DNA from 2 places in the Methylosinus sp. H3A genome. Region 2 is predicted to be linked to the other one. Evidence: riboswitches for the same ligand, from Rfam matches in the RefSeq annotation. Region 2 holds a riboswitch; the other holds the start of a gene.

Region 1 (4,482 bases), 1.0 Mb from region 2:
GACGACGCCGCCGCGATGTGAATGTAATATACATTAACATCGCTGTTTCGCCAAGGGGGTGCGTTCGATTCGGGTTTTGCGCCGATTTCGTTTCTCGCGCCGCCGCGCGCTATCCTGCGCAAGTCTTTCTGGCGAATCGCTTTCATGTCCGAAATTTCCGAGGATGACGCGCGCGCTCTCCTCGCTCTGGCGACGCTCGTCGGCGCCGGGGCGCTGCCTTTTCTGTTCCGTCTCGCCTTTGGTCGCCGCCGGCCGCGCCGAGGCCGCTCGCGCGCCGCCGTCGCGGTCGCGCTGGCGCTCGGCCGGCCGCGCCGCCTCGTTCTGCTCCGCGCCGTCGGGGCGGAGCGCCTGCTCCTGCTCGGCGACAAAGCCGATGTCGTCGTCGAATCCCATGTGGCCGCCGCCGCGTCGGCCGACGTCGTCGCGCAAGCGCCGTCGGAGCTTGCCGGGCTGTTTCCGCTCGGCCTCGTCTCGCTCGCGGCCGGGGTCGCGGTGGGGACGCTCTGCGGCGTCTTCCGCCTCGTCCTCGATGCGGCCGGGCGCTTGCGCTCCGCCATCCCGGACTGGTTTCAGGCAAATCCCGCGCTGGGCGCGGCGGCGATGGCGCTCGGCGCGGCGGTCGCCACGGCCCTCGCGGCTTTTCTCGTGCGTCGCTTCGTTCCGGCGGCGGTCGGCAGCGGCATTCCGCATGTCGAATCGGTCATCGACGGCGCCGAGCCGCCATCGCCGCCTCTGCTGCTGCCGGTGAAATTCGTCGGCGGGGTTCTGGCCATCGGCGCCGGCCTCGCGCTCGGCCGCGAGGGGCCGTCGGTGCAGATGGGCGCGACGCTCGCCCATCAGTTCGGCCGCTTCTTCCGCTATGACTGGCGCGATCAGCAATCGCTGCTCGCGGCCGGCGCCGGGGCGGGGCTCGCCGCGGCCTTCAACGCGCCGCTCGCCGGCGCCGCTTTCGTGCTCGAGGAGCTGCTGCGCCGCTTCGACATGCGCCATGCGACCATAGCGCTCGGCGCCTCGGTCGGGGCCATTTCCGTGGTGCGCCTCATCGCCGGGCCGACGCCGGAATTGAGCGTCGCCGCGCATTATCCGACCGGCCCTCTGGATGTTCCGCTCGGCCTCGCCCTCGGCGCGGCGACGGGGCTGGCGAGCCTCGCCTATAATCGCGCCATTCTCGGCGCGCTGGACATAGCCGACCGCTCGCCTTGGCCGGCCGAGGCGAAAGCCGCGCTGGTCGGCGCCGGCGTCGGCGCGCTCGGTTTCTTCGCGCCCGATCTCGTCGGCGGCGGCGATCTCCTCACACAGAAGACGCTGGACGGCGCCTTCGCGCTCGAGGTCTTACCGCTCGTCTTCGCGCTGCGTTTCGCGCTCGGCGTCGTCTCCTATGCGGCGGGGACGCCCGGCGGATTATTCGCGCCTCTGCTGGCGCTCGGCGCCGAGATCGGCCTGTTCTTCGGCCTACTGATTCCGGGCCTGCCGATTCCGGGCGAGGACGCGCAGACGACGGGAATGAAATTCGCGCTCATCGGCATGGCGGCTTTTTTCGCCGCCGTGGTGCGCGCGCCGCTCACCGGCATGATCCTGATCACCGAAATGACGGACAGCTCCGAGCTTTTGCTGCCCATGCTCGCCGCTTGCTTCGGGGCCATGGCCATCGCCGCCGTCTGCCGCAACGAGCCGATCTATGACGCGCTGAAGGAGCGCTCGGCCCGTCTCGCGCGGCGGGCGGAGACGTGACCTCAGCCTGGCGCGGTTTCCGCTCGGCGGATGGCGGCCTCCATCAGATTGCGCGCGGCCGCGTCGAGCACGGGGACGGGATCGAGGCCCTTGGCGGCGTCGAGATGGCCGGAGATCGACAGCATGGCGACGCCATGGGCGAGCGCCCACAGCTGCAGCGCGAGCTTGCGCGCGCCCTGCGCGGGCGCGCCGCGCTGCTGGAGGAGGGCCACGACCGAGCGCCAGAGAATGTCCAGCGCATGATCGGCGGCGTCGGCCGAGGCCTCGGTCGAGAGCGTCGCCACCGAGCCGAACATGGCGCTGTAGAGGCCGGGCTCCAGGCGGGCGAAGGCGAGATAGCCGGCGCACATGCGCCACATGGCGGTCGCCGCGTCGGGCCGTCCTTCGTCCCAGGCTTTTTCGAGCGCCGAGCCGAAGGAGAGGAATCCGCGCCGCGCCACCTCGTTGAGCAATTCGTCGCGGCTGGCGAAATGGCGATAGGGCGCCGCCGCCGTCACGCCGACGCGCTTGGCCGCCTCGGTGAGGCTGAGACTGGCCGGCCCGCCTTCGGCGATGAGCTCGAGCGCCGCTTCGACCAGCGCCTCTTTGAGGGCGCCATGGTGATATTTGCGCTTGATGGTCATTCGGGGCGGCGTGCGTGGAGAAACGGCGTTCGCGCAGCCGTCGCACAGACTGGCGTGGAAGGGAAGCGCGCCGATCGCGCCGCGCAGCGGGGGAGACGGCGACGCCCTCGCCTCCTGCGGTGTTCCGCGCTCCCTTCTCGATTGCGGCGATCGCGACGCTTGACGCGCCGCCGCTCCTGCGCAAGTCTCGGCTTCGCCCGGGGGAGCCTCGCCGCTGGCGCGCTGCTCGCGCGCGGCGAGAGGCTGAGAGGCCGATAGCTCGACACAGCGGCTCGGCGACCCTTAGAACCTGATCCAGTTCGCGCTGGCGTAGGGAGGCCGCATGTTCCTGATTTACCTCGGCTGTCTCAGGCCGCACACATGCTGATCTGCGTGATCGGAGCCGGCGTCGCCGGCCTGACCGCGGCTTTCGAGATCGCCCGCGTCGGCGCGCCCTTCGGCGCCGAGGTCGAGCTGATCGAAAAAGCGGCGGGGCCGGGACGCGGCTGCTCTCATTACGCCGGCGGCATGATCGCGCCCTGGTGCGAATTGGAGAGCGCCGAGCCCATCGTCGCCACGCTCGGCGAGGAGGCGCTCGCCTTCTGGACGCAGCAGGTTCCCGTCGCGACGATCGCCGGCAGCCTCGTCGTCGCGCCGCCGCGCGACCGCGCCGAGCTCAGCGAGTTCTCGCGGCGCACACGTCGCTTCGAGAGGCTGGACGAAGACGGCCTCGCCGCTCTCGAGCCGGCGTTGGCCGGGCGTTTTTCGGGCGGCCTCTATTTTCGCGAGGAGGCGCATCTCGAGCCGCGCGCGGCGATGCGGGCGCTGTTCGAGCGGCTCGAGACAATGGACAATGTGAGAATTCGCCTCTGCGCCGAATCGGCGCCGCAGGCGGATTGGACCATCGACTGCCGCGGCTTTTCCGCGCGTGGCGAGCTGCCGGAGCTTCGCGGCGTCAAGGGCGAGATGCTGGTGCTGCGCAGCGAGGAGATCGAATTGTCCCGCCCCGTGCGTATGCTGCATCCGCGCCATCCGGTCTATATCGTCCCGCGGGGGGAGGGGGTGTTCATGGTCGGCGCGACGATGATCGAGAATGAGGAGCGTTCACGCGTCACCGCGCGCTCCATCGTGGAGCTGGTCAATTCGGCTTTCGCGATCCATCCCGCTTTCGCGGAGGCCGAGATCGTCGAGACGGGCTCGGATGTGCGGCCGGCTTTCCCCGACAATCTGCCGCGCATCTCGCGCCGGGGCCACACGCTCTACGTCAATGGGCTCTATCGGCACGGCTTTCTGCTGGCGCCGGCGCTGGCGCGTCGCGTCGCGCGTTTTCTCTTCGCGGGCGAGTTCTTCCCGGAGGTCATGAATGCGGATCAGGGTGAATGGGCAGACGCTCGAGGTCGAGGCGCCCACGCTCGAGCGGCTCATAGAGGAATTGGGCTTTAGCGAGCAGACCGTCGCCACGGCCGTGAATCAGGAATTCGTGCGCGGCAAGGACCGCGGCGAGACGCTTCTGGTCGAGGACGATGCTGTCGAGATCGTCACGCCGCGGCAGGGAGGGTAAATATTCGGATGAGCAAGCCCGACGACCTCGTCGTCTATGATGCGAGACTGTCCTCCCGTTTCCTGCTCGGAACGGCGCGCTATCCTTCGCCTGCGATTCTCGCCGAGGCGATCCGCGCCGCGGGCGTGGAGATCGTCACCGTCTCGCTGCGGCGGGAGGCCGGGGGCTCGCGGGCGGGCGAAAGCTTCTGGCGGCTCATTCGCGAGATCGGCGTGCGCGTGCTGCCCAACACAGCCGGCTGCCGCACGGCCAAGGAGGCCGTCGCCACCGCGCAAATGGCGCGCGAGCTGTTCGGAACCAATTGGATCAAGCTCGAGGTCATCGGCGAGGAGGACACGCTCCAACCCGATGTGTTCGGCCTCGTCGAGGCGGCGCGCATCCTTTGCGACGACGGCTTTTGCGTCTTTCCCTATACGACCGAGGATCTCGTCGTCGCGGACAAGCTGCTCGACGCCGGCTGCCGCGTGCTGATGCCCTGGGCGTCGCCCATCGGCTCGGGCCGCGGGATCAATAATCTCTTCGGCCTGCGGGCGCTGCGCGCGCATTTTCCCGATACGCCGCTCATCGTCGACGCCGGCCTCGGTGCGC
Region 2 (4,482 bases):
CTCGCCGACGTAGATCTGCGCGCCCTTCTCCAAGAACTCCGCGCTCTTTTCCGCAAAGCCCTTGTCGCGCTCGGCGATGGCCGCCGCCTCCTCACGCAGATCGCGGGTGATCTGCATGGAGCAGAATTTCGGCCCGCACATGGAGCAGAAATGCGCGACCTTATGCGCCTCCTTGGGCAGCGTCTCGTCGTGATAACGGCGCGCCGTATCCGGATCGAGCCCGATGTCGAATTGATCCTCCCAGCGGAAATCGAAACGCGCTCTGCTCATCGCGTCGTCACGCTCTTGCGCGGCGGGATGGCCCTTGGCGAGATCGGCGGCATGCGCTGCGATGCGATAGGTGATGACTCCGGTCTTCACATCCTCGCGATCCGGCAGGCCGAGATGCTCCTTGGGCGTCACATAGCAGAGCATCGCCGTGCCGAACCAACCGATCATCGCGGCGCCGATGCCGGAGGTGATGTGGTCGTAGCCCGGCGCAATGTCGGTGACGAGCGGTCCGAGCGTGTAGAAAGGCGCCTCGCCGCACTCGCGCAGCTGCTTCTCCATATTTACTTTGATCTTGTGCATCGGCACATGGCCGGGCCCTTCGATCATCACCTGACAGCCCTTGTCCCAGGCGATCTTCGTCAATTCGCCCAAGGTCTCGAGCTCGGCGAATTGCGCGGCGTCATTGGCGTCGGCGATCGAGCCGGGCCGCAATCCGTCGCCGAGCGAGAAGGACACGTCGTAGCGCCGCATGATGTCGCAAATCTCGTCGAAGCGCTCGTAGAGAAAGCTCTCGGCGTGACGCGAGAGGCACCAGCGCGCCATGATCGAGCCGCCGCGCGAGACGATGCCGGTCATGCGATTGGCGGTGAGCGGGACATGGGCGAGGCGCACGCCCGCATGAATGGTGAAATAATCGACGCCCTGCTCCGCCTGCTCGATCAGCGTGTCCTTGAACACCTCCCAATCGAGCTTGGTCGCCTCGCCGCCGACTTTCTCCAGCGCCTGATAGATCGGCACAGTGCCGATCGGGACAGGCGCATTGCGGATGATCCAGTCGCGAATATTGTGGATGTTGCGGCCGGTGGAGAGGTCCATCACCGTATCGGCGCCCCAGCGAATCGCCCACACCATTTTTTCCACCTCCTCGGCGACCGAGGAGGTAATGGCCGAATTGCCGATATTGGCGTTGACCTTCACCAGGAAATTGCGGCCGATGATCATCGGCTCGGCCTCCGGGTGATTGACGTTGGCGGGGATGATGGCGCGCCCGCGCGCGACCTCCTCGCGCACGAATTCCGGCGTCACGAAGGCGGGTATTTCGGCGCCGAACCCCTCGCCCGCCTCGATGCGCTCGGCGGCCTGCGCGAAGGCGCGCTCGCGGCAGAGATTCTCGCGATGCGCGACATAGATCATCTCTTCCGTGATCACGCCGGCGCGCGCGAATTCGAACTGCGTCACCGGCGCGGCGCCGCTGGCGCGGCGGATGGCGCGCGGGGCGGGACAAGGCGGAACCAGCCGGTCCTCGCCGACGAAGCCATTGTCCTCGGGCTTCACGACGCGGCCGTCATAGCTCTCGAGGCCGGCGCGGCCGTCGAGCCAGCGGCGCGCCGCCGGCAGGCCGGCCGACAGGTCCGGGAGGAAGTCCGCGCAGCTATAGGGACCGGACGGATCATAGACGCGCAGCGGCGCTTCGCCGGCGGAAGGGTGAAGCGCGATCTCGCGCGCGGGGACGCGAATATCCTCCCGCCCGCGCGGGGAGGAATAAAGCTTGCGCGACGCGCCGATCGGGCCAGTGGTCACGCTCTGGGGAGTCGTCGGGCGTTTGTCCTGCACGTTCATCGTCGCGCTCCCTTGTCTCGAGGATGGATGGGCGGCGGGCGATGAAGTCTGGCGACGCCGGTCCGAAAGATCGGACGACGCGTCCAGCTGGCCTTCCCTCGCGCCGGCATTACCCGGATCAGGTTCGATGGGTGCTTCTCAGCCGCTCCTCACCGGAGAGGCGCCCCTCGCCAAGAGGCCGATGTTATCCGCGGCCTCGGATCGCGGCAAGCCCGGCGGTCGAGCGCTGTGGCAAAAACGTGACAGCGTCGGAAATATTCACAAGGGCGCGAGCGATAGCGCTGTCGCGGGTCGCCTGCTCTGATACCTTTCCGGACGATAGTGAGTCGTGGGATACGAACGCCGCCGGGTTGCCGAGTGCTTCTAAATGGCGTGTGAACGGCGACCGATCTGGCGGGGCGATTGATAATGAACGGATATTCCTGGCGCACTCTCGTGTCGGCAGCTGCGCTCACGGCTTCTCTCGCGGCTCCGTCGCTCGCCGCGGACGGTTATTTTCTGATCGGCTACGGCCCGCGTCAGAAGGCTCTGGGCGGCGCGGGCGTCGCCGATTCGCGAGACGCCATGTCACTGTCGCTCAATCCGGCCGGCCTCGTCGATCTCGAGCGCCAGATGCAGCTGGGCGTCACCGCTCTGTTCCCGGAGCGCGGCTATTCGACCGACGGCCTGCCCAAAGTGCTCGCGCCTGGCGACGTCCGCAGCGGGCGGCCGATCTTCCCGGTGCCCCATGACGCCTATGCGGCGCCGATCGACGCCGATTCGGCCTGGGGCACGGCCTCCTACGCCAATGGCGGCATCAACACCTCCTTCGATTTCGGGCACTATCACCCGCCGCTCGGCGGCCCCTTCGGCGGCGGCTATGCGGGCGTCGATCTCGAGCAGGCCTTTTCGAGCTTCGGCTATGCGCGCAAATTCGGCTCGCTGGCGATCGGCGTCGCGCCCACCATCGCGGTGCAGACGATCAATCTTCAGGGCCTCAAATCCTTCTCGCCCTATTCCTCCGACATGTACCATCTGTCCGACAATGGATATGACTGGTCGGTCGGCGGCGGCGTGCGGCTCGGCGTGCAATGGCGGGTGACCGACCAGTTCCGCATCGGCGTCGCGGGCTCGACGCCCATGTTCATGACCCGTTTCCGCAAATATTCGGGCCTCTTCGCCGACAATGGCAGCTTCGATATTCCGGCCAATATCACAGCCGGCGTCGCCTATGATCTGACGCCGGACCTGACCGTCATGGCCGACTGGCGCCATATCTTCTATTCGGGCGTGGCGACTGTCGCCAATTCGAGCTTCCCGGTGCTGCTTAGGTCGCTCGGCTCGCCCGGCGGTCCGGGTTTTGGTTGGAAGGACACGGATTCGGCCGCCTTCGGCGTCGAATGGCGCGTGCAGCCGGGCTTTGCGCTGCGCGCCGGCTATCATTACGTGACCAACCCGATCCCGACGAATTCGGTGACGCTCAACATACTCGCGCCGATCATCAACGCGCATCACGTCAGCGGCGGCCTCAGCTACGCCGTCACCAAAAATTCGACGCTCGACCTCGCCGTCGTCTACGCCTTCAAGAACAATGTGCGTGGTCCCGAGGCGCTGCCGCAGACGCCGGCGACGCCCTTCGGCGCCTATAATCCGGCCGGCAATGTCAATCTCTGGCTGCGCGGCCTCGAGGTCTCGGTCGGCTGGACCTATAAATTCGACCTCGGCGACAATTCTCTGATCCCGACCCATCTCTGAAGACGAGAACGCGGCCGCGGCGCGCCTCAGAGGCGGCCGCGGCTTTTTGCGTCATCCGATGACGATTTTGGGCGGGGCGCGGCGCGACTGCGTCTCCAGCAAATTCTTCACCTTGGCGGCCAGCTCCTTGTAGATCGCCGCATGCGGCCCGTCCGGCGCGGTGGCGACGACCGGCGTGCCGGCGTCCGAGGTCTGGCGGATGGCGAGATCGAGCGGCACCTCGCCGAGGAAGGGCACGCCCAGCGCCTCCGCGTCCTGCCGCGCGCCGCCATGGGAGAAGATGTCGGTGCGTCCGCCGCAATGCGGACAGAGGAAATAGCTCATATTCTCGACGATGCCGAGAATGGGCGTCGACACTTTCTGGAACATTGCGACGCCGCGGCGCGCGTCGATCAGCGCCAGATCCTGCGGCGTCGAGACGACGACTGCGCCGGCGAGCGGCACCTGCTGCGCCATGGTCAGCTGCGCGTCGCCAGTGCCGGGCGGCATGTCGACGACGAGCGCGTCGAGCTCGCCCCAGGCGACCTCGCCGAGCATCTGGCCGAGCGCCTGCGCCACCATGGGGCCGCGCCAGACCATGGGCACGTCCTCCTCGACCAGGAAGCCGATGGACATGATCTTTATGCCATAGGCCTCGAGCGGGATCATCTTGTTGCCGACGACCTCGGGCTTGCCGCTGAGGCCGAACAGGCGCGGCGCGGATGGGCCGTAGATGTCGGCGTCGAGCAGGCCGACACGCCAGCCTTGCGCTGCGAGGCCGAGCGCCAGATTGGCGGAGGTTGTCGATTTTCCGACGCCGCCTTTGCCCGAGGAGACGGCGACGATGTATTTGATCTTCTCGAGCGCGGCGATGGGCCGCCGCTGCGGCGCCTGACCGGGCGGCGGCGCGGCCGGGGCGGCCTGCGGAGCGCGCTCCGC

Evidence for each region. Region 2 has a riboswitch for thiamine pyrophosphate ahead of thiC (phosphomethylpyrimidine synthase ThiC). Riboswitches for the same ligand answer to the same signal wherever they lie in the genome.
Region 1: another riboswitch for thiamine pyrophosphate. It lies ahead of IY145_RS12125 (FAD-dependent oxidoreductase); the one in region 2 lies ahead of thiC (phosphomethylpyrimidine synthase ThiC).

Annotation. Positions count from the first base shown of each region.
Region 1 covers NZ_JADNQW010000005.1:1,952,692-1,957,173, forward strand. Annotated here, with positions in the region: gene IY145_RS12115 (chloride channel protein) at 145-1,731, shown strand; gene IY145_RS12120 (TetR/AcrR family transcriptional regulator) at 1,734-2,354, opposite strand; TPP riboswitch at 2,544-2,687, shown strand; gene IY145_RS12125 (FAD-dependent oxidoreductase) at 2,715-3,776, shown strand; gene thiS (sulfur carrier protein ThiS) at 3,697-3,894, shown strand; gene IY145_RS12135 (thiazole synthase) at 3,903-4,482, shown strand, end outside.
Region 2 covers NZ_JADNQW010000005.1:2,960,713-2,965,194, reverse strand. Annotated here, with positions in the region: gene thiC (phosphomethylpyrimidine synthase ThiC) at 1-1,830, opposite strand, end outside; TPP riboswitch at 1,908-2,008, opposite strand; gene IY145_RS16770 (OmpP1/FadL family transporter) at 2,239-3,564, shown strand; gene IY145_RS16765 (Mrp/NBP35 family ATP-binding protein) at 3,616-4,482, opposite strand, start outside.